3 regions of the Paenibacillus sp. FSL L8-0436 genome follow, and region 2 is predicted to be linked to each of the others. Evidence: riboswitches for the same ligand, from Rfam matches in the RefSeq annotation. Region 2 holds a riboswitch; each other region holds the start of a gene.

Region 1 (10,059 bases), 3.5 Mb from region 2:
TTGTTGAAGATTTGCGATATTCCGAGCGCCGCTCCATAGAAGGAAATGCAGAAGGTACAAAAAATTTGCATAATCCAGATGACCAGGAGCAAGGATTCGAAACGTTCAAACAGCAGGTTCACCTCAAAGCTGCGTATCAGATCGATGAAGGGCCATGTCCGGGTGACTACACCCTCTATGGAAAGTGCCCCTATCGTCATGACAACAGCAACAACATAAAAGATCATAGAGATCAATGTCCCTACGACAAGCACCCGCCCTGCTTTTTTGGGTTTTTCCATAAAAGCTACCAGGAACAGCAGCGCTTCACCTGCCGTATAAGTCAGTGCTGTCGGCTTAGCGCCTCTCCATACCGGCCCCAGCCCTTCCCCGAGCACTGGGCGGAGGTTGTCTATATCAAATATTTTCAGGCTAAGCAGACAGACCCCGAAAAAAATCGCCCCGGCCATGGGGGCAATCAGCCTGCACATCCGGGACAGCGCATTAATTCCCCCTCTGCATAAATAAAGCGCAATCCACATGAATACAGAGGCAACCGCCCAATAGGGTGTCCCCTCCAGCAAAAAGAATCCGGTAACCTCCTGCATCGAACGCAGCTCATATCCGGAAATACATAGAAAATACGCGGCGATGACCACTCCCAGAATCGCTGCAAGCGGCTTGCCGATAATGATTCTGCTGTACTGATAAAAGGTCTTGCCCGGAAACCGCTGGCTAAGCAGGACAATTACCGTGCCGGCCACCATGGACAGCAAGGCGCTCACAATGAGTGATATCCATACATCAGGAGTGCCGGCGGCCTGTACAGTTGTCCGGGGAAGGGTGAATACGCCTGCTACGAGGATGTAATTGACCATAATAATGGTCGCTTGGCTCGTCGTGATGCTATCCTGTACTTTCGCATTCATGGTTCTCACCTCAGTCTCCTGAATTCTCGTTTATTTTTTACGTATTGGATCCTTCGGCTGCAGCAGTGCCGGACGGCGCTTCATCAATTGCAGGGGGATGCGGATAATAAAATCGCGCAGGTCGCTCATCCTGTAGGGAGTAACCATGCTTAAATAGGGAACCCCGAAGCTCTTCAGCTTAATCAAATGGCTGCTGAGCAGGAGGAAAAACATAACAACGCCATAAAGTCCGAATACAGCAGCGAAAAACATCGCCAGGAAACGGAGAAAACGCAAGGTAATCCCCGCACTGTACATGGGAACCGAGAAAGAGGAGATCGCTGTAACCGCAACGACAATGACCAGAATCGGACTGACAATCCCCGCCTCCACCGCTGCCTGGCCGATAATCAGACCTCCGACAATGCCCATGGCCGGTCCAATGGGTTTGGGCAGGCGCAGGCCGGCCTCACGCAATATTTCGATAGAGATTTCCATAATCAGCGCTTCAATTAATGTAGCAAAGGGGACCCCCTGCCTGGAGCTGATGATTGAAATCGCCAGTTTGGTAGGAATCAGCCCGGGATGAAACGAGAGGAAAGAGATGTAGAGCGCCGGAGCAAACAGCGAGACTGATGCGGCAAAAAAACGCAGGAGCCGCAATAGTGAACCCGAAAACCAGCGGTCATAATAATCCTCCGGTGATTGCAGCAGCATTCCGAAGGTAGTCGGCATTATCAGCGCAAACGGTGTGCCGTCCAGAAGAATGGCCGCTCTTCCCTCCAGCAGCGCCGCCATGACCCGGTCCGGCCGTTCTGTGTTCTGGATCTGCTGAAAGGGGCTGAGGTAGTTGTCTTCCATGAGTTGTTCCAAATATCCCGATTCCTGGACATCATCTATGTTGATCGTTTTGATTCTCCGGGTGATTTCCTTAATCAGCTCATCGTTGGCAACGCCTTTCAGATAGGTCAGCACCAATTCCTTCTCAATTCGCTCGCCCACGGTAAAAGAAATCATGGCCAGCTCCGTGCTCTGCCCGTGTCTGCGCAGCATCGCCGTGTTATCACTGAGCGTTTCATTGAACCCCAGCCGCGGACCGCGAAGAAGCGCCTCCGATATCGGCTCCTCCACACTTCTTGTGTTGCCTTTCGGGGTACCTAGTATAAGAACCTCCGACATTCCGTCAATTAACAATACCGCAGAGCCGAACAATACCTTTTGCAGCGAGAGTCTCAGCTGGTCGGTATATGCAATTTCCGAGACCTGTACTACCTGATGCACGATAATTCCTTTCAATATCTCTGCTGGCGGGGCTGTACTCATGCCTTCAAAGGGCCGCACTGTGTTCATCAAGGGCATCAGGATGTTCTGGTCCATGCCTTCTTTGTCTGTAAGTCCATCCACAAAAAACAGCGCCGCCTTGATTTCCAGGCTTCCGATGCGCAGCTCTCTGACATTGACGTCGGACATATCGGTACTTATCTCCCTGAAGGACTGAACATCATGTTGGAACTCTCCGGTATAGGTCAGGGAAGGAGTTGCCTGTCCAGCGTTGTTTTGAACAAGGGGTGCGGCTGCGGCGGATTTTTTATTCTGCACAGCGATGCTGGTCTGATCCGCCTCCCCCGTATCTTCGGAGCTTGGAACACCCCCGCCCTTTTTGCCTTCAGCCCGCATTCCCCGGGTGCTCGCCTTACCCTCTTTCATTCGGAGCCAGATCATTAGGCGGGTTAAGACGACCGGAACGACGAAGATGACAAAACCTTGAAACAGCACCTTCCAGCCGGGCACAAGATCCCATAGCATCTTCCACATTCCATGCGTCCCCCTTTTTATTCGTAACCCTATTTTGACCGAAGCTGGAACATTCATACATCAAAAAAACAGCTGCATGCTCCTTTTGGGGAACGTGCAGCTGTTTTGATGTGCGAAAACGATTCAAAGGTAGGAGTTACAGCAGACCCGCTGCCCACATTCCGCCTTGGCGGATCATCTGGCGGAACGGCTCTGCCGAGAAGGAAGGCAAATGATGCCCCGGCATCAGATAAACTACACGGCCAAGTCCGAACTCATGGCACCAGGCTGCCTGACGCATGGCCCCTTCATGAAGGTACTCTGCCAGTACAGTCGTCTCAAAATAGGGATGCATTTCAAAGTAGTACGGCTCGTCCTCGATGACGAATTCGCTGATCCCCTGCATAATGGGATGCCCGTGTTCCGGTATTTTCATATGCAGGGAGGTGTATTCCGGATGATGGGTGAAATGCGCGCCCAGCATGGCGCCCAGCTCCTGATTCCGCTGCAGGGAGATTCCGTTATGTACAACGAGCAGACCTCCGCCCCCCGCTACATAAGACAGCAAAGCGGCACTTTGCTCCGGGGCTATTTTCTGATCGGAAAATTCGGTATAGGCGATAACCAGCTTCAATCCCTCAAGGTTGTCTTTGTTCAGGAGACTGTAATCTTCGGAAGCCTCCACCTGCAGATCAGGTGACAGAATGCGCTTAATCTCGTGATCCACACCGGCAAAAGGATGGTATTTCACCTCACTGTAGCTGCCAAGTGCAAGTGCTTTCCCTTCAGACATGTTCTTCCCGCCTCTCTTCCTGCTTCTCTTCGTGTATAGTTACCAGGGCCAGGCATTGCCGTCCAGGTCGAGATAAGCCGGCTCCTCACCCATATATTTCTTGTGCTCCTGCACGATATTCATAATCTTACGCGCCGACTCTTCAGGAGAAATAGGTGCCTCCAGAGCCTTCTCACCATTCATATAGGACTGCAGCCAGCCGGGGTGAAAGACCATAACCTGCCCGCCCATCACCTTCAAATGGTTGTGTATTAGGGAGGACTGCATATTAAGCGCCGCTTTGGACATACAGTATCCGTACATATTAATCCGTTTGTTCCGGCCAATGCTTCCGGCTTCTGAGGAGATATTAACAATCAATTTCTGCTTGCTCTGCATTAACAGGCCCATCAATTCATTACTGACCCTCAAAGAACCAAGCGTGTTTACATTATAAATGTGAGCCATGGCTTCATCGTCCATATCAACAAGCATCGTGGCATCATCAGCTCTATGAATAATACCGGCATTATTGATAATCATATCAACATGAACGGTACTGCCCGAAATGCTGCGTGCCGCTTGCTTGACACTCTCACGGTCGCTGATATCCAGCGGGATCAGAGTTAATCGGTCCGGGTACTGCTTTTTCAGTGCGTCCAGCGATTCCGACTCCTTCATATACTGACCGGCAAATACGGAATATTTGTTCTCTAGAAGCCAGCTTGCCAGAAAAAAACCTAAACCACGGTCAGCACCGGTAACAAAAGCAACCCTTTTCATGATTATGGACACACCCTTTACGATTCTTCAGGATACACGCGGCATCTCTCTCACATTAGCATGGCAGTCACGTTTTTTCAACGTCCTTCATGGGACTGTAATTCCACTGAAAGAGTTGCTCTAACTTCCTTTTTGATTTAATTTTGAACTATGTTACAATCGTAGTTACAAGTACTTATAGGAAGGTGAGATACCGATGTCTATCCAACAACTTCATACTCTGGAAGAACTGCAGCAATATGTTGCGCAACCAGGTAAAAAACTGCTTTTCAAGCATAGCACTACCTGCCCGATCAGCGCCAAGGCCAATGAGGAATTCACAGCCTATGTGCAAGGCTCCGAGACTCCAGCTGCCATTGTGCATGTGATTGAAGACCGTCCGCTGTCCAATCAGATTGCCGAAGATTTCGGGATCAAGCATGAATCTCCGCAGATCTTCCTGCTGGAAGACGGCGAAGTGCGCTGGAACACCTCCCATTGGAAAATCACCCGGGACGCCATCAAGGCAGCTGTAAGCCAATGAGCCAGCCGGTAATTGTCTATTCCACCACAGGATGCAGCGACTGCAATCAAGTGAAACAGTGGCTGACTGAGCAAGACTTTAGCTTCGAGGTGCGTGATGTTATGACAAGTACAGTGTATCAGGAAGAAGTCGAGAAGCTGGGCTTCATGGGTGTGCCTGTTACTGTGTACGAAGGCCGCGCAGTCAAAGGCTTCAACGTTTCCGAACTTAAGCAGCTTATTGGAGCAACCGCTGAATAATTCATAGCGTGAGGCATATAAATATTTGTATTTTGAAAAAGGCATCTCCTTGGACCTCTGTCCAGGGGATGCCTTTTATTTGCCCTTTTATTTGGCCTTATCCCGGATTCGTTGAGACATCCGCCAGAAAAGAGACATTTCCGCTGTGGGAATAGATGACGGAATCCGCTCCAAGTCCTTTATAGACCAGTCTGGGATTCATCGAAGTCGTAATTACGTATATTGGTTTTGTCGTCCAGGTCCGGCACATCTGGATATACCGGCAGCATAAGGTCACACTGCTCTCGAACAGAAATACTCTTCCTACCGGAAAAGAGGGGCGGAACCATGTATTCTGATGATGTGTGTCCACCACAAGATTGACCTCGATTCCCAGCTCCTCCAGACGCCGCTTCTCCGCCGCATTGTTGGCGATTCCTGCGATCTTGTAGCCTCTGAACTTTAAGATTTTGATAAAATGCTCCCCCGCTTTAGTCGGAGCGTTAATGAGTACATATTCTTCCGAATTCGCCATATCTTCCTCTCCTCCGGCCTAGGACTTCCATTCATTTGCCCGTACGAACACAGCAAAAAACCACAAAGGAATTCCCTCTGTGGTCCAATTAACGGTCACATTGTGCTCATCCTCTCTAATACGCTTACGAGGTTAGCTGTCGGATTCGGGCAGTGAGAGTCGCCCTACCTGTATCCATGCGAGCATTCTCTCGCACTTTCACAGGATTCACCCCATAACCGGCTCCGACTCTCACATCGGCTGCCGATTGTTGGTTCCCCCGCTTTCCATAACGGAAATTAAGCGGACTGCGTATTCGATTGTGTAGTAAACAGAAGTAATCATACTCTGGCGGTCACGGCCTTGTAAACCGCCAAACCTGCCAAAATAATGCATTTAGTAAACCCATTCCAGATCAGGTAGCGCTTACTTAAGCCTCAATCTCATCATTACTCTTATTTACTCGGCTTATCAACGATTTGCGAAAAAGCATACAGCGTTGTGATTTTATTCACCCGATGTTGAGCAAATTGCCTTTTGTGCTCTGATCACCCTAAATCAAAAGCAGTCGTATACACGAGATAAAAAGCTGAAAATCGTTGATAAATACCCTTTTAGCACTTCTTATCGTGTCTTTTGCCATAATCCCCTGAAAATCGGCTCAGAAGAATGTTTTTTCCTTTTTACAAAGCTCATGCGAAAAGAGTATGATTCGGTTTGAATCCAATACATGAAATGCGATATGAACGCTGAATTCCCGCAATGCGGGAAACGGGGGAACCATCAGGCCCGCAGGGCCTTACCTGGAAGATAAGAAGGGATAAGCTTCATATTATCCATTACCTTATCTTTCTTGGGGTGAATCCGAAGGAGACTGTGGTCTCATTAGGTAGGGCGACTCTCACCGTCCGAATCCGACAGCTAACCCCGTAAGCGACTAGAGAGAACCTTGATCCGCCACGTTTTTGCGCCAGGTGTATTTAAGCCTGTACCAAAACCGCAGCAGAGGTCCTCCTCTGCTGCGGTTTTTTGTGCTGAGGCTGCAGCTTATAAATGGGTAGGAGGGAAAACGAAATGAACCAGCGCAGGCTGTTACGTATAGAAGTGTTTGTATTCGATGCCCCCTGGCCATTCCATCATGCCACGGAGTCATCCGGCAAATGCCGGTATGGTGTGCTGAAGCTTACGTGCAAGGCTGGGTGCAGCTGGGGAGCGGGGATACTGTCTGCGGAAGGCGATCATTTTGACGTCATTAAATGGAGCAGCTTTCTGAGAAGTATACGCAATCACAGGCTGGAAGAAGCCATAGAAATTGTACAGCAGCTAGGTGCGCAGTGGGAGCCGGGTCAGCAAGAAATCGTGCAAACGGCCCTGCTGGATTTAAAAGCCAAGCTGCAAGGCAAGGTCGTCACGTCACATCTGCAAATGGTCCCCTATTCCCGTACAGCTGGGGCCGGCGGTACGCCCCCCTTCAGACGGATGTACTATAAACCTTCAAGTTCCCTGCTGCATAAAGGCAGCTGGCAGGAACCGGACATAGCCGAGCTAATGGACAGATCCATCGCTTATTTCTCCATCTTATAATTTCTTATTCAGGAAGGAACGTGAAGACATGCCAGACCCATTATCCCCGGAATGGACAGCTGCCAGCGGGTTTGCGGAATATGTCCAAAAGAACACCGGAAATATTTATGCACTCACCAGTCTGCTGCTGGGAGAGGGTGCCGTTGCTGAAAAGACTGCGATGAAGACCTTCACTGAGCTTTATACCCGGTACCTTCATGATGATTTCATCCCGCAGCCTTTCTCTCTGGATGCGTACCGGGAGTGCATTCAGCAATGCTCCCGGGCTGCAGAGGAGTGCAGCCTCTTTGTTTCCAATGGATTAGCCTGGGAGGATCAGATTGTGCAGGTGTTATGGTACGGCATGCTGCTGCCCCTGCCGGCAATCAGCACCATTCTTGAGCAAAGCGTGCCAGTGCTGAAAACCCGGCTGAGACATGTGCGCGAGCAAATGTGCCGGTTGGAAACGTTGCGGCCTGAAGCAAACTTGTTTGTTGTATAGCTGCGTATGGAATATAGCAACTTGTCAAAGCGCATGAAAAAGCCGCAGCATAGTGCTGCGGCCTTTTCTATTTATACTCAGCTCTTGCCCTTGCCGCCTTTGGCGAATCTCCAGGCCGCTGTACAGCAGCCCAGCAAGCCCACTCCGAGCATTAACGTCTGCAGCACACCCAGCAGGGTAGAGCCCTCCGGCTTAAGCATGCTGCTGAGCAGAATCAGCAGAATTGAAGCTGCGAGGATCGCGGGGATTTGATTGTTTTTTTTCAAGATTACCACTCCTTATCTTATTAAATAAGGTACACTATAACCCTTCATTTAACCAGCAGGATCCTGAACTCTCCATTCTCTATATGTAGAGACGTATAGAAACAAGCCTTAGAACGCAAACAGAGGCATCATAGTCAACAGCTTTGATTCGTGGGTTCTTCCAGTGCTTCCAAAGGCACATTTGCAGCTTCCTTCGAAACCATCTATCTATCGTTTGAAAGACTGGTGTATCCGCCAGCGAGAAGTATCCGCACCAGCTTAAAGGTACTGACTCAGTTCACGGTGGAAACCCTTGTCTAAGCTAATGGCTAATATTGCCTTCACCATTCTGGACATGAACTCTAAAGATAGCACCCATGCTGGGCGAACTAAAGGAAGCCGCAGTTTCCGAACCACGGCTTCCTTAGTTAAAACCTATGATCACTTTTCAATGCGCGCATAATGCAGCTCATTATTATTTGGTATCATAAATAAATCATTATTCTTTTATTTTATATTTCGAAAAAACCTCCTTCTTAATTTTTTCATGTTTTACATTCTCTGAATCCGAAGCAAAAGAAACTTCTGTCTCATTAAGGTTGAATTTACCGTTGTTCACGTTAATTACAACGTACTGACCTTGGTCATTTTGCATCAAAAATATAATATATTTCTCCCCTTTTTCTAGTTCAGAATATTCTTCACGAGTAATCTTATTTTCTTTTTTTTCAGGTTTTGCATATCCTATTGGTTCAATAATCTTAAGCGATTGCGATGTTGCAAGATTAAAATCTTGAGGACCTTTTAAAATTTTATCGATTTTCAAATCAGTTAGTGTATAGAAGTCCTGAATTGCTCCATCTCCAAAATACGTTGTAATATGTTCTCTTTCAGGAAAATCCATTGTAGGACTACCAACGAGAATTAAGTCTGCAGCTTGGTCTAATTGATTTACATCATTAAATAGAATATAATTTGCATCCATATTTATTGTCTCTGCTTTTTCAATGGGCGTACTTTCAGCTTTATTGTTTGCTGCCAATCCTGAAGTATTGATAATGGCAATAGTTAATGCTATCAAAGCAAGGATAATTATCTGCTTGCTGTTAAATTTAATTTTTTTCTTCAACACAATGTATCACCCCTAATTTTAATTTCCCCATTTTGCTTTAAGTTGGTTCTTGTCATACTGTTGAGGGCCAATTGTTTGAACACCTTGAAACATTACAGAATCGGTTATACCTGATTGTGTCGTATGAGCCAAAGATAAGGTATGACCAAGTTCATGAATTGCATTTGAAATTCTTACTGCTGATGAACCAGGAGATTCATATACAATTAAATTATTATTATAGCTTGCGAAGGTCGTAAATGCTCTTGGTACATTATTATTTACGGGATTTCCATTTGCATCGTAATAAGAAGATAATCCAAGAAAAGTAGGATCAGCTGAAAAGCCAACATAATATTTGTCTGGCAAGCCACTCGATGAGGTGGTTTTCCCAATGGCAACATTAGAAGAAATCCCCCCCCAACTTGCTCTTGCCGTATCATATATTCCTTCATATCCATATGTTACTACGGAAGAATCGTAATAGGCATTAAACTTTGCAGAAGAACGTCCGCCTGCAAAAAAATCAGCAAATGCACTAGTTGGAATGCTTATAGCCAAAATAAAAACGGATAGTAAAGCGCCTACTAATCTTGTTTTCTTCATTTAAAAAACACCACCTGTATAATTTTTTAAAGGAATTTATTTCTATTAATTAACTAACACTTCTTATTCGAGCATTTTGCATTAATCTAAACCCTTGTTACACAAAGCAATTTCAAGCATAAAAAAGGACTTCACCCCAACTTGGAGAAGTTTTCAAGTGACCAAACGAGAAAACCCAAGGGAGTGAAGTCACTATGTATATTCTCCAAGAAAGTCTATTTTCCTTTGAGGAGCTTCAAAAAATTGATTCCAAAGAACGTCTGCCCATCTTTTTCAGCGCACTTGACCTGCGTCCTTATGCGAGAGAATTGAGGAATCCTTCACCCCGAGGAGCGGATGGACACTGTCGGCAAGGCATTCTTCGCGCGTTACTCGCGGCTCCCTTAGAGAACATCGATACGTTCACCGGCCTAGCGCGCAGACTGGAGTTTGACCTTCGTTTCCGTTACCAATGTGGACTTCGGCTGGATCTCCCCGCCCCTTCGATTTCCACGTTAAGCCGAGTCTTTGCCGAGTTGACTCGCAAAAGCCTTGCAAAGCA
Region 2 (10,059 bases):
TCCCTTGTCAATGACGGGAGCCTGCTGCGGTATGCCTGCTATTTTTAGTATGAAACAATTCTTACAGTTATATCCTAAACCTGCGGCGATGCAGCTTGAATGCGGTATTCGGCTCTACGTGTGGCCCGTTCCTCTTCTTTCAGACGGGGGCAGGTATAGCAGACACTTCCGCCTTCAGTCCGGTAATACAGACAGCAGCGGTTACGCATGTGTACCCTCTGCTCTGGATCAGCAAGCGATTCGATCTTGCGTACCTCAACATCAAATGGATTTCTGGGAAGCTGGAACACTTCCGCAGCCAGGCCTTTCCTCAGATAACTGTAGTCGTCCTGCACGTGAATCAGAAATTCCTTATTGCTGTTGCCTGCTGCAAGCATTTCAATGTAGTAGTTGAACTTAGACGGGAGCTGTCCCCAGATCTCCCCCAGTATCAAACCGCTGGCGGCAGACATTGTACGCAGCAGCGGGCTTGCTGTGTTTCTGTAGAACTCTGTGAACACTTTATTACGCCAAGTAACCCGACCCTGTTCGTCAGCAGGCGCTGGCTCTATCACCCAGGAATTCAAAGAGAAGGCAACGCGGCAATACCCGCTCGCCGGAATGAGATGAATGCGCAAATTAGATAAGTTGATCACCGGCACATTGGAATATAACGAGACCGTATATTGTACTGCCAGCGCCACGCTGGAGAACCAGCCGCCGAAGTATGCAGCTACAGCCTTATCGTCCAGCGCCTTCATCAGCGGTCTGTAGCAGTCCATAAATGCTCTCATACCCTCTACACTAATCAGATCCTGCGCTGTAAATGAATACCTCGCCTCCTCTGGAGGAGATGGATAAAGATCAAATTTGCTGCCTATGTCTTTTATCTGTGCCTCATTCATTCCGTTTCCTCCTTAATTCCCCTAGCTAATCCTTCACTTGTCAATTACATGCCGACAGCTTTATAAGCAGCAAGCTCGTAAGGAAGGCATAAAGGTACACCTGTACGCGGATCGGGAACGATATCACATTCGATTCCGAATACCTTGCGAAGCACATCTGGTGTCATAACCTCCATCGGGTTCCCTTCGCTGATGACGGTGCCTGACTTGATCGCTACCATATGCTGCGCGTAGCGGGAGGCATGGTTCAAATCATGCACCACCATAATGATTGTGCGGCCCTCTTCCTGGTTCAGCTTCTGCAGCAGCTGCAGTACTTCCAGCTGGTGAGCCATGTCAAGGAACGTGGTCGGCTCGTCAAGGAACAGGATATCTGTCTGTTGTGCCAGAGCCATGGCAATCCAGGCACGCTGGCGCTGTCCACCGGAGAGGCGGTCGATTGGACGATCATGGAACTCTTCCATCCCGGTAACGGAAATCGCATTGGCGATAATCGCGCGGTCTTCAGGAGTCATTGTGCCGAAGCCCTTCTGATGCGGGTAACGCCCGTACCCAACCAGTTCGGATACAGTCAGTCCGTCCGGAGCCGTCGGGTTTTGCGGCAGGATGGCCAGTTGACGAGCCACTTCTTTAGTAGATAGGGTATGAATTGATTTGCCGTCGAGCATAACATTGCCGCTCTTAGGTTTCATAATCCGCGCCATCGTCTTGAGAATCGTGGATTTCCCGGAGCCGTTCGCTCCTACCAGCGCTGTGATCTTCCCTGTTGGGAGAGACAGGTTCAACCCATTAACAATCGTAGTCTCCGCATAACCAATACTCAGCTGTTCTGTATTCAAACGTTCCGACATGATCTTCACTCCTTAAAAATTTTATGGAGCATGCGCTCCTTTAAGATTAACGACGCAATAAAACTGACTTTGTAAGCATTCGCTTAGTTTTATGGAGCATTTTGCCCCTTTAGTTAATCAGGCCTTTGATTTGGCCAGTAAATATAGGAAATAGGGAGCGCCGATCAGCGCAACTACAATACCTGTCGGTATTTCAGCCGGCTGCAGAATCCAGCGGCCGATAGTATCCGCGGTAAGCAGCAGCAGCGCGCCGATTAAGGCACAGGCAGGTAGCAGCACCTGATGCTTCGGTCCAACGAGCCTGCGGGCGAGATGGGGCGCAATCAGCCCCACAAAGCCTATGCCGCCGCTTACGGCGACACAGGAGCCGGACAGCGCGACTGCGGCGGCCAGCAGCAGAATGCGTTCCTTCTCCACTGGCATGCCCAGCCCCGCCGAGGTTTGGTCCCCGAGGTTAAGTACATTCAGCACCCGGGCTTTGTAGAACGCAAATGGCAGCAAAATAGCTATCCAAGGTGTCAGCGCAAGCACAAATCTCCAGTCGCCGCCCCAGATTTTACCGGCCATCCAGATCGCCACAAACTGATAATTCTGCGGATCCAGCCTTAACGACAGGATCAATTGGAAAGCATAGATGCCTGCACCTACAGCGATCCCAATAAGTATCATTCTTGTCGGCGAGAGGCCATCCTCACGCCGGAAAGACAGGAAATAAATAAGTGCAGCCGTAAGACTTGCTCCGGCCAGCGCCAGCAGCGGAAGAACAAAGATTGGAGCTGCCGAGGTTGCCGGAACAAATGAGATAAAGATAATCACCGCAAACCCGGCACCGGCATTAATTCCCAGTGTGGAAGGCTCCGCCAGCGCATTGCGCGACAAGCTTTGCAGAATGCAGCCGGAAACCGCAAACCCTGCGCCGACAAGCAGCGAGATCACTATGCGCGGCAGCCGGAAATCAAAGAGAATCAGCTTTTGCTGCTGCGTTCCCTCTCCAAAGACTGTGTGTAAGACATCCAGCGGTGATAATCGCATTAACCCGGTGTTCATACTGACAATAAAGATGACCACGATAAGAACCGCAAGTGAAGTCAATATGGCTGCTTCCCGGGTACGGCGTTGTTTCCCGGTGGGTGAGCGCAGAGCTTTGCTCATGACAGCTCCCCCTTCCGTTTACTCGCCAAGTAAATAAAGAACGGCACGCCGATCACTGCGATTAAAGCGCCTAGCGGTGTTTCATAAGGCGCGTTAATCATTCTGGCCGCAATATCAGCAAATACAATTAGTAAGCTGCCGAGCACTGCAGAGCAGGGAATAATCCAGCGGTAATCGACGCCAACCAGATAACGTGTAATATGGGGGACAATCAGCCCCACAAAAGCAATCGGTCCAACCGTCGAAACCGCGGAGCCGGCGAGAATCACTACAATAATAATCCCGGCTGTTTGCACTAGCCTGGTCCGCTGTCCAAGTCCCGCCGCTACATCGCGTCCGAGACTAAGGAGTGTAATGGATCGGGAGATCAGCAGAGATCCTATCAGAGCTGCCGCAATCCAGGGAAACAAAATACGAAGCTGTGTCCAATTCGTCCCGCCGATCCCGCCTGCCATCCAGAAGGCAATATCCTGGGACAGATGAAACAGAATCGCGATTCCCTGGCTTACCGCCAGCAGCATAGCACTTACAGCGGCGCCAGCAAGGGTCAGACGCAGCGGGGTTAAGCCGCTATGGGAGAGCGAGCCAATCCCGAACACAAGAATGGCTGCCGCTGCTGCGCCGATGAAGCAGTACAGCATAATGTAGAGAAAAGAAGCAGATGGCGCAAAAGCAAAAGCTAACGCCAATCCTGCGCCGGCACCGGCATTCAGACCCAGCAAGCCGGAATCTGCCAGCGGATTGCGGGTCATGCCCTGCATGATTGCTCCTGCGACGGCGAAACAAGCACCAACCAGCGCTCCCGCCAAAGCACGGGGAATCCGCAGTTCCCGAATAATCTGATGCTGCTGCAGATCCGGATTAAACCGGAAGACTGCCTCCCATACCGTCACCAGTCTAATATCCGCGGAACCCACCGAAACGGAAAGTGCCAGACCAAAGACGACAGCGGCAAGGCCGAAAATCAAAATAACTACCGCAGCAACCGGCCTTGTCTTCAGCGGTTGATCTCCTGACGGATTTGTACTGTTAGTTATAGAACGTGTGGATGACACCATAAGTCTTCCCCTTAATAGGATGAGTTCAATGCTCTAATGAGAACAACTATCATTCTCATTATCGCAAATATCTGAATTATGTACAAGCTTTCACAGCTCGCACTTTCACTGTGAACGATTAAGTTAATGTCCTAAAAAAAGGTGCAGGTCATTGTATCTCAAGATACAAGAACCTGCACATCCCTCCACCGTTGAAGAGTTCTCTCTACACACAGTTAAGGCTGATTATTTCACGAGAAAACTCAAGACATCATCAATGGTTTTGGAATTGGCAATGGCTCCGCTGTACAGCCAGCTGCTTGCCTCGCTAAGTTCATGAACATTTCCAGCCTTAACCGCAGGGATACCCTTCCAGATTGCTCCGTTAAGAATGTCAGAGGCTTCGGTCTTGTCACTGTTCACCAGGAAGATATGATCTGCGGTCAGTTCAGCCAATTTCTCCAGCGTGATCGGATTCCAGGTCGCTCTGGATGCCGCAGGAATTTCAGTAACCAGGTTAGGTTGCTTCAAACCCAGATCCCCGTACACTACGGCACCACTGCTGCGTGTTTCATCTACTATAAAGAAGTTCTTCGACACCAGCCACAGAATGGCGACCGAATCATCACCAATGGAGCTGCTGATTTTGGCTTTTGCATCTGCTGCTTTTTGATCGTAATCCGCAATGGCTTGTTCAGCTTCAGCGCTCTTGTTCAGGAGCTCACCGATTTTGAGCAGCGATTTGCGCCAGTCTTTGCTAATCTTGTCACCAAGGACATAAGTAGGTGCGATTTTGTTCAACTGGTCATACAGACCGTTCTGCACACTGGACTCAGACTGCACAATGTGGAAATCCGGTGCAAAGCTGGTCACAGCCTCCAGCGGAAGATCATAGCTGATGGTTGGCACATCTTTAAGATCAGCAATCAGATATTCCTGGGTTCCGTTTGTCACGGACCACTGCGCTACCGGGGTAACGCCCAGTGTTACCAGGTAGTCTTCCATATAAGAAGCAAGTACGCGCTGCGGATTAGCCGGTACCGTGACTTCATGTCCCATGGCGTCTGTCACCGTTTTCTCTGTAGCCGGTGCAGTTGTTTTCGTTGGCGCTGCCGTTGCTTCAGCAGTAGCCGTAGGTGCAGCGGTAGCTTCCGTTCCAGAATTTGCAGCATTCTCATTATTGCTATTGCCGCAAGCGGACAAGAACAAAGTCATAGCCATACATCCGATCAATGCCAGCTTCATGCTGCCTGATCTCTTATTGTTCGAAAACATTAAAAACCCCTCCTGTATTTACATGCATTAATGGTCAAAGGTGTCCGAGGCCTTCGCCTTACTTTTTAAATGATATTGATTCTCATTATCCCTGTCAACAAAATTATTCGTTCTATAAAAAAAGGTTGCCTCCGCAAGCTACGGAAACAACCTCTGCTAACCATATTTATCTGCCTATTTGTGCAAATGATAGGGCACTGTTGCTACAACTATATCTTTTTGATTCATTAGATAAGAGCGAATGAACAGGCTGGTCTGATTATGCAGGATCGCCTGCCACCAATGTTTGGTAATGAACTGTGGAATCAATACGGTAATATGGTCTGTAGTAGCGGTCTTCCACTCTACGGTATCGATAAATTTCACCAGTGGGCGGAGAATGCTGCGGTAACGGGAACGAAGCACGATCAGGCGTACACCCGGGTTCCATTCCTCCCATTTTTGCTCCATCTTGTGAATCTCCTCTTCATCAAAACCAACGTAGACTGCCACCACATTATCTGTTAACGACTTCGCGTAACTGATCGAATGCAGCACAGCGCGTGTAACACCCGCAACCGGAACAACAACGGTACTTCCTTTAATCAGCGGTTTATCCGTGGCAGGACAAATGCGAAGCTGATCAGCTATATTCATATAATGACGGTGAATGCGGTGGAATACGAACATGACAACCGGCAGGAAGATGAAGGCCATCCAGACGCTGGAAAACTTGGTGATGATAAAGATAAGCGTAATCGTCAGGGTAGTCAGCATACCAATTGTATTGACTACAAATTTATTCTGCCAGCCTTTCGGCTTCGTTTTGAACCAGTGCACCATCATGCCAAGCTGCGACAGCGTAAAAGGGATAAATACTCCGACTGCATACAGCGGAATCAGCCCTTCTGTATTTCCGTGGAAAGCAGCTACAAGCACAGCCGACAATACTCCGAGAAAGATAATACCATTAGAGAAGCCAAGACGGTCTCCCCGGACCATGAAGGCATGAGGCAAATATTTATCTTTGGCGAACATGAACGCAAGCAGCGGAAACGCCGAGTAAGCTGTATTCGCCGCCAGGAACAAGATGACGGCCGTTATCCCTTGGATGAAAAAGTACAAACCGCCCCGGCCAAACGTAGATTCGGCAATTTGCGACACGACGGTGGATTTCTCATTAGGAGTAATCCCATACCAGTACGCCAGCAGTGTAATGCCGGTGAACATCAATCCGAGGATGCCTCCCATCAGCATCAAGGTTTTGGCGGCGTTTTTTTCCGCTGGAGCTTTAAAATTCGGAATGGCATTCGACACCGCTTCTACCCCGGTGAGTGCCGAACAACCGGAACTGAAGGCTTTGAGCAATAGGAACAGGCTGACGTTGGAAACGGCGGAACCGATCTCCGGGATTTCGGCATGAGCGCCGCCTGTAATATATTTGTACACCCCGGCAATGATGAGTACAAAGATAGAGACCACGAACAGATACACCGGGATGGCAATAAATGAAGCGGACTCCGTCACCCCGCGGAGATTAATAATCGTCAAGATCAGAATGACGGAGACTGCAATAAGCACAGTATGATTATGAAGACTCGGAAAGGCCGATGTGATCGCATCCGTTCCCGCCGAAGCACTAACTGCAACCGTAAGAATGTAATCTACCAATAAAGAGCCGCCAGCCAAGAGGCCGGTAGGAACGCCCAGATTGCTTTTTGCCACGATATACGCTCCGCCGCCTTGCGGATAGGCAAAGATGGTCTGGCGATAGGAAAAAATAAGGATGGCCAGCAGGCCCAATACGGCTAATGCAATCGGCAATGAATACCAGATGGCGGTGAAGCCCGCGGCCACCAGTACAATCAGAATTTGCTCCGTTCCGTAGGCCACAGACGAGAGTGCATCGGAAGACAGAACAGCCAGTGCTTTCACCTTGGATAACTTTTCATGATCGAGTTCGTTCGACTTCATCGGACGCCCGATCAATAGTCGTTTTACCTTGCTTACCATTGTAGTAACAGTTCCTCTCTTTGTTGAGTTGAAACGGTAATACCGCGCGCCGTTTTCATTGGCAGGTTTCATAAATGCAGGCACAAAAATAAGCATACGGAAATGATCCGCATGCTTACGCATGCTCATTATCCCACCCTTGCTTACGAGGTTAGCTGGCGGATTCGGGCTGTGGTAGCCCTACGGTTCCGGTCATACTGACCTGCCTCCGATTCACCCCATTGACGTTGCCGCCAAGTTTGGTTCCCCCGTTTTTCCTTGCGGAAAATTCAGCGCATATTCAACTTCTCACAAGGACTAATAATAGTCTACAATAGCTTTTCAGTAAAGCGGTGAAAAAAATGAAAAAAGAATGAAAAAACATCCAAAAAGCTCAAATCCAAGATCGGGGATAAGTGGATCTTTCATTCTCTTTCATTATCCCAGCGTTCCGTGATTTTTGAGTGTTTTGGATGTTAATTGTGACAGAAATTAAGGAAATATTTATGCTCTAAATTCTGCAAAGCCTTTTCTTATTCTGCTGGCTCTTCTTGGCGCCCGGTCCAGAGCAAAATTGCGATTAGAGCAAAAGCAATCAACGCAAGCAGAGGTACCGTAATGAACCCTAAAAAGTTCAAATAATCCTCATTGCAGGGTACACCAATTGTGCATGGCAAGATTTTACTGAGTGCAGGGATTTTCTGCTCCGCGTAATGGTACAGGGAGATGCTCCCGCCTATCAGACATAAAGGCAGCACATAAGGAATGATGCGTTTATCTCCCCGGTACGTGGCAATTCCGAGCAGAATCAGCTGAGGATACATAAAGATACGCTGGAACCAGCATAGCCTGCAGGGTTCATAATGCAGCACTTCACTAAGATACAAGCTTCCTGCTACAGCAATTACAGAAACAAACCAGGCCAGATACAGGCAGTGGCGTCTGCAGAAGGTAGAGAATTTCATCATTTGGCATCCGCCGAATCAAGGGCGATTTGCACCTGCGAGTCGATGGCTTTGATATCAAAGGCCTTGTCTACCTTGACTCCATTAACAAATACAGTAGGAGTAGAGGTCACTTTGCTGTCTTCGGCCAGCTTCATATCTCTCTGCAGTTCACTTTCATAGGTGCGTTCCTCAATGTCTTTACGCAGGAGGTCAAAATCTATCGGCAGGTTCTCTTTCTGCGCCAGGCTTACCAGGTAATCAGCGGTCGCCCACTCTTCGCTCTCCTCGCCCTGATTAGCATAGATTGCGTCATAATAGGTCCAGAAAGCTTCACTGTTCTGATGATAGACAGACAAAGCTGCTAATGAAGCTGTTTCGGAATCCGGTCCAATAAAGGCCATATTTACGAAGTAAAAGGCTGCTTTGCCCGGAGTTACGTATTTTTCAACAAGCTGAGGTTTGATGGTACCGGTAAAATCTGAACACGCCGGACATTTATAATCCCCGAATTCGACAATTTTGACTGGAGCATCCTCTTTTCCAAGTCTATGCATCTCGCTGTAATTAAAGTCAGAGTTCCCTTTTGGAATCAGCATGATAAGAGCGACAAAGATAATGATAACGGCTGCTACTGTGCTGAAGATCAGAATTCTCGTTTTTTGCTTCTGCTTTTCCTGTTCTGCCCTGCGCTTCTCCTGCTTGCCCTGTTGGGGAGCCGCGGCACTGTTTCGTTTGTTTTTGCTCAAAGAGAGTTCCTTTCCGTCCACTCAGGACCCGGGTAATGAAAGTCATATAATTTAAAATTATATAATTAAAGTTCTCTCTTTGGCAAACTTCCATAACAAACTTCAGCTCACACCGCCTTTGTTTTCAACTTACTGTTCGGGGTCTCTCCTTCCTTGCTGAAAAGCTGTTCCTTAGCCAGGTCCATCGGATGCAGGGGGATTCTAAAGATGAATTCCGTCTTTCCATCCTGCGGGGAATCGACCCATATCGTACCGTTCATCAAATCAATCAGCTTCTTGCAGATAGCTAGCCCAAGCCCCGTTCCAGGGTATTTCCGGCTGTGAGAGGCATCCGCCTGGGAGAAGGGCTGAAACAGCAGCGGAAGCTTGTCGGGTGAAATGCCGATGCCTGTATCTTTCACCCTAAACTGCAATTGTTCTGAGTTTCCCTCCGTACGGCACAGTTCCACTACTACGTTAATCTCACCTGTATGGGTGAATTTAACGGAATTTCCAATCAAGTTCACAAGAATTTGCCGAATTCGAGCGCTGTCTCCAACTAAATGGTCAGGGATGGCCTGTGCAACCTGGAGTGTGAGATTTAATGCTTTCTCTTTACATACGACCTCGTACAGATTCATACATTCCCTAAGCAGCACTGACAGCTGAAAAGGCTCCTTATGCAGCTGCAGGCCGTCAGCCTCCAAGCGGGAAATATCCAGAATATCACTAATCACATTGAGCAAGGCATGACTGCTTCTATTTTGCAGCTTCAACAAATCCTGGTGCTCCTGATGATGAATCTCGTCAGCGAGCAGCTGATTTATTCCGATGATCCCGTTTAACGGCGTTCTGATTTCATGGCTCATAGTAGCCAGAAATTCGCTTTTCATCCGGACAGCACTTTCAGCCGCTTCTTTGGCAATAATCAGCTCCTGCTGAAACAGGGCAAGCGCGGTCACATCTTCGGCAACGATATAGACAAACCGCTCCTTCTCATTTACCAGCGGAAAAACCGTTGCACTGCAAATCAGCCTGACTCCATTTTTCATTCTCACCGCGAGCTCCAGCTTCGCCGAATGCCCTAACGATGCCCGCTTCACTGCCTCCTTAAGTGCAATTTCATCTTCAAGGCTGTACATTATATTTTTGTAATCTCTCAGTTCTTCTTTACCGTAACCAGTCGTCTGACGTAATGCCGGATTTGCGCTTACAAT
Region 3 (10,059 bases), 3.4 Mb from region 2:
TAAGTCCTGTTGAAGACAACACTGCATTACTGCGTGGCGGCCGGAGAACAAAGACAGAGGAAATGAGCCAGCGTCTCGAGAAGGCCATCGCGGACCATCCGTATGCCAACCAGAAGGAGCTTGCCGAGGTTCTTGGCATCAGCCAGGCCAGAGTCAGCCAGCTAAAGCGCAAGATCAATGCAGCAGGCAGATAAATGAACACAAACATCTTGATTCATCCCTCATGAGCATTCAAAAGGCTTGGCCTTTCCCGTTTCGGGAGGGCCAAGCCTTTTAGCTTGAAACAAAGTATGTTGCGGGGGACATCTCCTATTCCGACAGTGGCGCTTTCAGCTCTTCCGGAGAGGCATTCCACCAAGCTTCATTATGAGAAATCAGCAGTGATTTAAGCGCCGCTCTCTCCACTGTACCGAGCCCCTCCAGAATGATCTTCCGCTTCAGAGCAGCATCCAGCTTGTTCACATGATCGGCAAGAATTTTCCAGCCGCGCCGTGCTTCTGTATCAATCCACATCTCGCAAGCGGTAATTCCCCCGTAGAACTGGCCCTCCGCCGTACGGTCTACAGCTACCCAGACAACCCAGACCTGTCTGCCCGCCGGCACATCCTCGCGGTTCATGGAGAACTTAATCCCCTTCTCTACCTTACTCTTGGCATGCATGGCACCGATATCGATAACTGCTTCACCGCCGTCAATAATAACGGGCGATACATTGTTCAAATCAATGGAGCCTGCGCCGAAGCCTTTATGTTTGCTCTTGGCATTCACAATATTTAAGGCAATCTGTTTCTTGCCCTCCGGTTGTATGTTATCCACAAGTGCACATCCTTTCCTTTCACTAATAATTTAATTTTAGCTAATAATGCGGCGAATGCAAACATATACATCCCGTAGATGCTTGTCACGGGAGGAATCACAGTATGAAGCCACTGTCATTAAGGTACATTATCGTCTCTGCGGCCCTGTCCGCCCTCACTCTGCTGGGAGGGGGAATAGGGGTCCTTTCAGGGTATGGTGCAGAGCACAGCTCTGCCGTTCTAACTGCTGCTGTTCAAAAAGAGGCCAAGTCCCCCGCTGCCCTGCCTAAGCCCAAAGCTGTGCAGCCCGTTCTTCCCGAGAGCACTCCCCTTCCGGTCTCGAAAGCGTTAAGCCAGCGGGTAGTAGAGTATCATATCGACGTGCAGCTGCTGCCGGACACCACCTCTCTAAGAGCCTCAGAGACGGTGACCTGGACTCACCCGGGCCTAAAACCGGTACAAGAACTCTACTTTCATCTTTATCCAAACGCATTTGCTTCTGAAGATACTACGTTTATGAAAGAATCTGGAGGCGAACTCCGGGGTGATGCCATGCCAGCGAACGGATTTGGCAGCATGACCCTGACCGATCTCCGGACTACGGAGGGAGTATCGCTTATGCAGCGGCTGCAATACGTGCAGCCTGATGATGGCAATGTCAATGACAAGACACTCGTAAAGGTGCATCTCCCGCAGCCGGTTAACGGAGGGGAAAGCGTAACGCTTAAGGTCCAGTTTGAAGTTAAGCTGCCCAAAATATTCGCCCGCATGGGTTCCGCCGGCAATTTCGTGATGGCCGGGCAATGGTTTCCCAAACTGAGCGTCTATGAACCTGCCGGTACCCGGGGTGTACAAGAGGAAGGCTGGAATCTGCACCAATATCACGGAACATCCGAATTTTACAGCGATTTCGGTATCTACAATGTAACCATCTCCGTCCCCCCTAATTATATCGTTGGCGCAAGCGGGTTCCCGGTCAAGAGCGCCAAGCTGAAGCAGGATCAGAAGGTGTACCAATTTTATGCGGATGATGTGCATGACTTCGCCTGGGCCGCTTCCCCGGACTTTGTGGTAGCCGAGGAGGCCTTCTCTACAGACCATGTACCGGGCGTGAGAATCAAGCTTTATCTGGACCCGCTGCATAAACATCTGCAGGAGCGTTATTTCCAGGCAGCGAAGGCCGCCCTGACCAACTTCAGCAAATGGTACGGACCTTATCCTTACTCTACATTATCCATCGTCGTACCTCCCAAAGAGGGCAATGGCGCCGGCGGGATGGAATATCCCACGCTGGTTACTGCTTTTGGCGCAGCCGAGGCTTCTCCGGGGACCTCTCTGGAGCGCACGGTCATTCATGAGATCGGCCATCAATATTTCTACGGGATGTTAGCCAGCAATGAATTCGAGGAGGCCTGGCTGGACGAAAGCTTCACTTCCTACGCCGAAGACAGGCTGATGGAGCAGGAGTATGGGGTATCATCCAATCATGTCCTGCAGGCCAGCCTGGTGACATCCTCCCAGCCGCTTGACCTGGAAACCTGGAAATACACTCCTGCCGATTCCTATGCCCGAAATGTGTACATCCGCGGCAAGCTGGTGCTGAAGGATATCGAACAGCAGGTCGGAACCAAGACGATGGATACCCTAATGGCGGCCTATACCCGTAAGTTCCGCTTCCGGCATCCTTCTACCGCTGACTTCCAGAAAATCGTGGAGAAGGTGACCAAAAAATCCTGGCAAGCCTACTTCGACCAATATGTATACAGCGGCGGTTCTCCGGATTTTTCGATTGATCATATTAAAATCTCTGACCCTAAAAAAGAGGGCGGTGATGACAATGCCCGTTACGAAAGCTCAGTAGCGGTCAGCAATAAAGGAAATCAGTATGGTGACGTCCCCATAAAGTTCACCTTCCTGGATGGCTATACCGTCCAGCAGTTTTGGAATGGGAAAGAGAAGGAAACCACCTTTCAGCTAGCCTACAAAGCGCCTCTTTTGTCCGCAGAGATTGATCCGGAGCACTCCATTCTGCTGGAGAGTAAGCATATCAACAATTTTAGACTGGCGGAGCTGGAGCGAAAGACGCTCTCCCGCTGGACGCTTAGCGCAACGAAGCTGCTTGAAACCCTGCTCGGAACTCTTGTCTGGTGAGGTGAAGGATTGTGAAAAGATCGATAACCCGCGGCTGGTACAGCATGAAAGAGCAATTTTATATTCTGATTCTGCTTTTTATCTATCGGCTGCTTTGGGGCTATTTCCTGTACAGATTCGTCAGGTCAGCCCTCATCCCGTTGCTGCTCCGTTATCCCGATACACACGCCGGCGGCAGCGGAGTAGGCAGATTGCTGTATTACATCGAAGGACAGACTGCACTCGGCACAGACCCCGGGGTGCTGCGCTGGCTCTGGTTGCTGCTGGCCCTCTCAGCGCTACGGCTGCTATGCTCCCCCTTTATCCGTGCAGGGCTGCTGCATGAGCTGCACCAGGAGCGCAAAGGGGAGCGGGGAATGTTCTTTTTTCCCGGAATGAAGCTTTACGGACTCCCCGTACTGCTGTTCAGTCTAGCGGAATGGCTTCTGGCCGCAGCACCGCTGTATTGGCTTCTCCCCAAAATGTACGGGCTTCTCCTCAGCGGTATTCTCGATTATACCCTGCTGCTGAGACTGGTTCCTTATGTTCTGGCCTGGCTCCTGTACTTCTACCTGATCCGCATTCTGCTGCTGTACATGCAGTTTGGCTTCACCGGAGGAACAGGCATGTTCTCTTCCTTGCTGGTTGGCCTGAGGGTAATCCTCCCTTCCACCTGTATATCTGCACTGTTCGGCGCCTGCGGCCTGCTTCTGCTGCTGCTCTCCGGAGTGACCGCACTTTTCTGTCCAGGCCTGCCCGCACTGCTGTTCCGGCAATTTTCACCGCTTCCCTCAACGCTGTTCAAAATGTGGAGCATAGCGGGGCAGTATCACCTTTGGTGCAGCAAAACATTTCCATAATAATTACGCCAGTCCCTTGGCATAATAGAAGAGTCACTGCCCCAGATAAAGGGCGGGACTCTTCTTTTGGTTACAACGTGATTTAGGGTATTTGCAAAACTGTAAATCCTCTGGTACAATGATGCCTGTACCAGTAGTAACAACTTTGTAATCTTTTGAAACTAATTTGAAGTAAATGAATGTGCCTTTAAACATTTAACCTTGTCGATACGTCACTGTTTCGGTGCATAAAACGCCAAATTCCCGGCACCGGGAAGTGGGGGAACCATATTTTGGGTGAATTGATCTCGCTTTAGAGGGGTCATAGGGGAACCTTCTACCGAATCCTTAAGCTAACCTCGCAGGCCTTGGAAGGAGTACATCTTTTGAAAAGTCATAATTTTAAGAAGAAATGCACCGCAGCAGCATTAGGGCTGGTGATGGTGTTCACGCTTGGAGCAGGGAGCGCTTTCGCCGACTCCAGAATGGATACGGTTATTACAAAAACACTCGGAACGTCATATAAAACCGGGGGCATAAGCACTGCCGGCTTTGATTGTTCTGGATTCACCAAATATGTATTTAAGAACGTTGGCCTTACCTTGCCCCGCACTTCCAAAGCACAATTCAGCGTTGGAACCGCCGTATCACGGAGTAACCTCCGTTCAGGCGATCTGGTATTCTTCAATACCCTTGGCAATGGAGTCTCCCATGTCGGCATTTATGTCGGCAACGGAAAATTCGCCCAATCTTCTTCATCCCGTGGTGTAACTATCAGTTCAATGAGTCAATCCTACTGGGCCAACCGCTACGTTGGAGCCAAACGAGTAATGAGCACAACAGCTTACAAAGCTATCGCTTACGATTGACATCCCTCAGGAATTCCATCCTCTAATAAATAATTGTAACTTATAGAAATCCGGAAACTGATTATTGCCGTAATCATTTCCGGGTTTTTCCTTTTTGTCTTCCTTATTCTACCTTTTACACGTATTTGAGGTCTGTGAAACACCTTTTTACTAAAAATCCCAACAAATCTAAGTTAAAGCTTACTCAGCGCGTAAATATAAGACCTTTTTAGCAAAGATAACTCTTAAAAAGCGTAAATATTATGCATTAATATGTTTTAAGTGATTGCCAACTGGCGAAGTCTTTGTTACAATTATCGCAGTGAGTTTTTAGTAACATTTTTGTAATTATTGAATCGGGTTTTACAAAGGTTTTGTCATGTATTGGTTAACAAGCTAATCCTAATCAACAGTCATGCCGAGTTCCCTAACCATTAGGGAAACGGGGGAACCGATTTTGGGTGAATTGACCTCCTATTCACAGAGGGGTCATAGGGGACCTTCAACCGAACCCTTAAGCTAACCTCGTAGGCATTTGGAAGGGGTATTCACTTTTGAAGAAGAAGTTAGCAGCAGCAGTACTAAGCTTTTCCATTATGCTTACCATCGGAGCAGGAAGCGCTTTCGCGGATTCCAAAATGGATAAAGTCATCGACAAGACCATCGGAAGTAAATACGTATCCGGCGGTGTATCGACCAACGGCTTTGATTGCTCCGGATTTACAATGTACGTTTTTGATAAGATCGGTATCAATCTGCCACACCAATCCGGTTCCCAATACCAAATGGGTACTGCCATTTCCCGGGATGATCTGAGAGCGGGAGATCTTGTATTTTATAATACAAGCGGTAAAGGTGTTTCCCACGTCGGCATTTATGTCGGTGAGGGCAAATTCGCACATGCTTCATCCTCCCGTGGTGTAACCATCAGCACGATGAGTGACAGCTACTACGTCAACCGCTATGTTGGCGCCAAACGGATCATGAGTACAGATGCTTACCAATCCGTTACTTCTGATTCCCAAGACAATGATGACGTACAATAAGTTGTCGTAAAACGGGCACTCTTCCATGATTTTTGCCGAAATCTGGAGGGGGGGCCTGTTTTTTTTGTCTATAAAATTACTTACCCCTCCCAATATCCGCAAAACATAAATCTCCCCAAATTTCCTCCATTTTATAAAATATTTTTACCACTTTGTCAAGTTTCCGCCTTTCAGAAAATTTCTGAGTCGAATCAGGCCAGTTATGGATATAATTAGGTATAGCCAGTGCTGTTGCTCCCCATGAAAGGAGGCCGGTGGCCTTATGATTAGCTCCCCCGTTACATTCCATGTAGTCCCCATGGAGATCAGCCATGCCGAAGACATCGCCGCATGGAATTACAAAGCGCCTTATAATATTTACGAATGGATGCCTTGGTCCCAAATGGAGGCGCTTGGCATTGAATTTGGCGATCCAGAGCTACGCAGAGACCAGTATGTTTCCGTGGTCAACGAGCAAGGCATCCTTTGCGGCTTTGCGCAGTTGTTTCCGATGGAGGGTGTCGTCAGGCTGGGTATTGGAATGCGCCCCGAACTTTGCGGACACGGTCTTGGCCACATTTTCATGGAAGCCATCGTTCAGGCCGCGCTGAAGCGTTATCCCGAGCGGGAGATTGATTTGGAAGTATTGACCTGGAACCAGCGGGCGATCCGAACCTACCAAAAATGCGGCTTCACGATCACGGATACTTATGAACGCCTTACTCCAACCGGAAATAAGCCATTTTATTGCATGGTCTATGATAAACAACATAACGATCCATTAAATTGAAAATTTTAGTATTGAAATCGTCCACTTTTTTGACACAAATGCTATGATAACGCTTCACCATCCTATATAATGTAGGAAGCAGCTTACATGGAGGGGACGGATGAAGATGCAGAAATGGATCATGGGCGGTTTGTTTTTCGCAGCCTGTGCCTTTGCGGTAGTGCTCTTGTTCACATTACCCGGCAAAGCAGAGGTCGCCGAAGAAAATAACCCGACGATGCCGCAAGTCACACTGGATGCCGCAAGCGCCGAAGCGATTGTACAGGCAAGCTGCATTACCTGCCACGGTGATCAGCTACAGGGCGGTCTAGGCCCTAGTCTGCAGCAGGAAGGCGGCCAGCATAACGCAGAAGAAATCTACACCATTGTTACGAAGGGACGCGGCCAAATGCCGTCTTTCAAGGATAAGCTTGCTCCCGAAGAGATTGCGAATGTCGCCATGTGGCTTGCAGAGAAGAAATAAACCTGACCTTAAAAATACAGAATGCCCGTACAAAGGATATTCAGAGCATCCTTGCACGGGCATTTTTATATCCATTCCTATGATAGGTCGGTTTCTCCTGCGCCTAACGCGTTTTATCGAAAGCTTCGTTAAATTCATGCGCCTGGCGGAACTCTAGCGCGGCAAGCCCGCTCTCTTCTTTTGCGGACAAGCGCAGAATTACCGTTTTGTAATCAATTGTAATATGCGGATGATGATCGAAGGCTTCCGAAATCGCGGCCACCTCATCCACAAAGGCGATACCCTTCATATATTCACTAAACATATATTTGCGCACCATCATATTCGGCTCCAGCTTCCAGCCCTCCAGCTTACTTACCTGCTCACGCAGCTCTTCCTCCGTAAAATGCAATTTGTTTCCTCCCTTACTAAGTTAGCCGTAAAGTCCGTACAGCCCAGCTCCCCATATCCTTTAAACAAAACATCCCTCAGCTTCGGTAAAGTCCAAGGGATGCGCCAGGATGGAGGCTTTTTTTTTCGGTTTAATGTATTCTAAGATCCCGGCAAATAGTACTCGGCATCTACAATTTTACCACGGGCCGCAGACAGGGGGCAAACCCTCCTCCCGTTACTCTGCTGTTCTGCTGCTCTAAACGAGTACAACCGAGGCCAAATCCTCTTCACCCAGCAAAATATTGATACGGTGCGTCTCCTTGTCATAGATAACCACACCACTGCCTACCTGGATAACAGGCTCGTTGCCCAGCGCGTAGAACAGATCCTCTGCGAGCGCTTCCCATACCTCCAGCTTGGATTCCTGCGGCAGTTCCTGCCATTCATCCGGCTCCATCTCAAAAAACACATACCCATCAGAAATACGTCCGACTGCTTCTGTCAAATCACTAAGAATCTCGCTGTAATCTCTTCCATGTTTCACACCCACGTGTATCACTCCGTTTTCTTCACAGATGAATAATAACTTACCTTATCATTATAGCCGAAAAAATGACTTCACAAAAAACGGAATGCTGTCGATAAATAAGAATATACGTGATTTGGTTACGTGCAGGGTGTCCCGCCGCTGTTCAAGGATGAAATATGCGGTCTGAACGGATCACTTCTTAATTCTCATGGACGAGGTGCATAAATGGAAATTTCAACATTACTAGGCTTAGTATTTGGTCTCATCGCAGTTGTCTGGGGAATGATGCTCAAGCATGCCCCGCTTACCAGCTTGGAAAATCCGGCAGCTTATGTCATTATCTTTCTTGGTACGACTGCCTCAATCTTTGTGGCCTTTCCCATATCGGAGGTCAAGAATGTACCCAAGCTGTTCAAGATCCTCTTTATTAAGAAGAAGATGGTCAGCAAAGCTGAATTGATTACAATGTTCATGGAATGGGCTTCCATTACCCGGCGCGAAGGTCTGTTGGCGCTGGAGTCCAAGGTCGATGAGATCGAAGATAACTTCCTCCGTAACGGTATGCGGATGATTATCGACGGCAACGACCAGGAATTTGTCCGCGATGTGTTAATGGAAGATATTCATGCTACAGAAGATCGACATAAAGCGGGAGCCCTGATCTTCTCACAAGCGGGGATGTACGCTCCTACCCTAGGGGTATTGGGTGCCGTTATCGGGCTGATTGCCGCTCTGGCGGATATGAGTGATATGGACGTTCTGGCGCACGCAATTGCCGGAGCCTTTATTGCTACATTGCTCGGTATTTTCACCGGTTATGTAATGTGGCATCCTATGTCCAACAAGCTCAAAAGAATTTCCAAGCGTGAAATTGAAATCCGGCTGATGATGGTAGAGGGTCTGCTGTCTATTCAATCCGGAGTATCGACAATCGCTATCAATCAGAAGCTTTCCGTCTTCCTAACACCTTCTGAACGCGTCAAGCTAATCGAAAAGGGAGGCGGCTCAAATGAGCAAAAAGACTAGACATGAAGAACACGAAGAGCATGCCGATGAATCCTGGCTATTACCCTATTCCGACCTGATGACGCTTCTGGTGGCGCTGTTCCTCGTTATGTATGCCATGAGTGCTACAGACGCCAAGAAATTTGAAGACATGGCTGACGCCTTCAGCTCTGCGCTCAGCGGTGGTGGCGGTGTTCTGGAATATCGTTCCGATGCCCCGACAAATACCCAGCTTGATCAGGGTAAACAAGATAAAATGAACAGTGTTATTGATAAGAATACTGGCGAATCCGACATGGCCAAGCTGCGGGCGAAAGAGCAAGAGGATCTGGAGAAACTAAAAAAGCAGTTTGATCAATATATTGAAAAGAACGGGCTGACCGATTTGCTCAGCACCAAGCTGAATCAATCGCAATTGATGATTACCATCAGCGACAACGCCCTGTTTGCTTCAGGACAGGCTGACGTAAAGGATGATTCCCGGCAGCTTGCCAAATCAATCTCGAACATGCTGCAGCAATTTCCTGATTATGACGTCCTTGTACAAGGGCATACGGATAATATTCCGATTTCCAATAGCAGCTACTCATCTAACTGGGACCTCAGCGTAGACCGTGCACTACATTTCATGAAAATTCTGCTGCTGAATCCGAATCTGAATCCCGTTAAATTCAGTCCTATCGGATACGGGGAATACCATCCAATCGCCCCAAATGACACAACTGCCGGACGGGCCAAGAACCGCCGCGTAGAAGTTTCTATCCTGCGCAAATATCAAGAAGTTACTGAACCAAAGGGCGTTACCCTCCCTAACCAATAATAGGCACTCAGATAAAAGAGCTGTTCCAAAGATCCCGCGAGAGATCTTCTGGAACAGCTCTTTGCTTTCTTCGGCAGCACTTTCTTACTGGCTACTGCAGCTCATAGTTAAGCATTTCCCCCAGCTCTTGCTTCTCCTGAGGCGACAGCTCACGCCACTCCCCGGTTTGCAGCGTCCCAAGGCGGATATTCATGACCCGGATGCGCTGCAGCTTTCTGACCTCATAACCAAAGGCGCTGCACATGCGGCGTATTTGCCGGTTCTTGCCTTCAGTCAGGATAATGCGGAATACCCGCTCTGTCATTCTTGTCACTTCACAGGGCAGCGTTCTGCCGCCCAGGATCTTGACTCCACTCGACATCCCGGAAATGAAGGAAGGCGTGACAGGCCGGTCTACAGTGACTACGTATTCCTTCTCATGCTTGCCTTCGGCCCGCAATA

What was found. Region 2 has a riboswitch for cyclic di-AMP ahead of NSS79_RS18590 (APC family permease). Riboswitches for the same ligand answer to the same signal wherever they lie in the genome.
Region 1: it holds a riboswitch for cyclic di-AMP, as region 2 does, so the genes downstream of both, NSS79_RS02870 (hypothetical protein) here and NSS79_RS18590 (APC family permease) in region 2, are expected to answer to the same signal.
Region 3: it holds a riboswitch for cyclic di-AMP, as region 2 does, so the genes downstream of both, NSS79_RS00505 (C40 family peptidase) here and NSS79_RS18590 (APC family permease) in region 2, are expected to answer to the same signal.

Annotation. Positions count from the first base shown of each region.
Region 1 is NZ_CP151955.1:601,575-611,633, reverse strand. Features, by position in the region: gene NSS79_RS02900 (spore germination protein) at 1-908, opposite strand, end outside; gene NSS79_RS02895 (spore germination protein) at 939-2,702, opposite strand; gene NSS79_RS02890 (ThuA domain-containing protein) at 2,839-3,474, opposite strand; gene NSS79_RS02885 (SDR family NAD(P)-dependent oxidoreductase) at 3,514-4,236, opposite strand; gene ytxJ (bacillithiol system redox-active protein YtxJ) at 4,433-4,759, shown strand; gene NSS79_RS02875 (glutaredoxin family protein) at 4,756-4,998, shown strand; gene NSS79_RS02870 (hypothetical protein) at 5,096-5,512, opposite strand; cyclic di-AMP (ydaO/yuaA leader) riboswitch at 5,619-5,807, opposite strand; cyclic di-AMP (ydaO/yuaA leader) riboswitch at 6,229-6,441, shown strand; gene NSS79_RS02865 (hypothetical protein) at 6,566-7,075, shown strand; gene NSS79_RS02860 (hypothetical protein) at 7,104-7,556, shown strand; gene NSS79_RS02855 (hypothetical protein) at 7,634-7,822, opposite strand; gene NSS79_RS02850 (hypothetical protein) at 7,902-8,033, opposite strand; gene NSS79_RS02845 (hypothetical protein) at 8,301-8,933, opposite strand; gene NSS79_RS02840 (hypothetical protein) at 8,952-9,518, opposite strand; gene NSS79_RS02835 (transposase) at 9,713-10,059, shown strand, end outside.
Region 2 is NZ_CP151955.1:4,093,950-4,104,008, forward strand. Features, by position in the region: gene NSS79_RS18565 ((2Fe-2S)-binding protein) at 75-884, opposite strand; gene NSS79_RS18570 (ABC transporter ATP-binding protein) at 929-1,735, opposite strand; gene NSS79_RS18575 (iron ABC transporter permease) at 1,853-2,887, opposite strand; gene NSS79_RS18580 (iron ABC transporter permease) at 2,884-3,945, opposite strand; gene NSS79_RS18585 (iron-hydroxamate ABC transporter substrate-binding protein) at 4,171-5,199, opposite strand; gene NSS79_RS18590 (APC family permease) at 5,374-7,191, opposite strand; cyclic di-AMP (ydaO/yuaA leader) riboswitch at 7,317-7,476, opposite strand; gene NSS79_RS18595 (disulfide oxidoreductase) at 7,704-8,135, opposite strand; gene NSS79_RS18600 (thioredoxin domain-containing protein) at 8,135-8,863, opposite strand; gene NSS79_RS18605 (ATP-binding protein) at 8,971-10,059, opposite strand, start outside.
Region 3 is NZ_CP151955.1:99,953-110,011, reverse strand. Features, by position in the region: gene NSS79_RS00530 (AbrB/MazE/SpoVT family DNA-binding domain-containing protein) at 1-194, shown strand, start outside; gene NSS79_RS00525 (YwhD family protein) at 310-816, opposite strand; gene NSS79_RS00520 (M1 family metallopeptidase) at 921-2,948, shown strand; gene NSS79_RS00515 (hypothetical protein) at 2,960-3,787, shown strand; cyclic di-AMP (ydaO/yuaA leader) riboswitch at 4,011-4,149, shown strand; gene NSS79_RS00510 (C40 family peptidase) at 4,207-4,635, shown strand; cyclic di-AMP (ydaO/yuaA leader) riboswitch at 5,021-5,163, shown strand; gene NSS79_RS00505 (C40 family peptidase) at 5,211-5,660, shown strand; gene NSS79_RS00500 (GNAT family N-acetyltransferase) at 5,923-6,429, shown strand; gene NSS79_RS00495 (cytochrome c) at 6,536-6,892, shown strand; gene NSS79_RS00490 (4a-hydroxytetrahydrobiopterin dehydratase) at 6,996-7,283, opposite strand; gene NSS79_RS00485 (hypothetical protein) at 7,521-7,814, opposite strand; gene motA (flagellar motor stator protein MotA) at 8,019-8,819, shown strand; gene motB (flagellar motor protein MotB) at 8,803-9,618, shown strand; gene rluF (23S rRNA pseudouridine(2604) synthase RluF) at 9,710-10,059, opposite strand, start outside.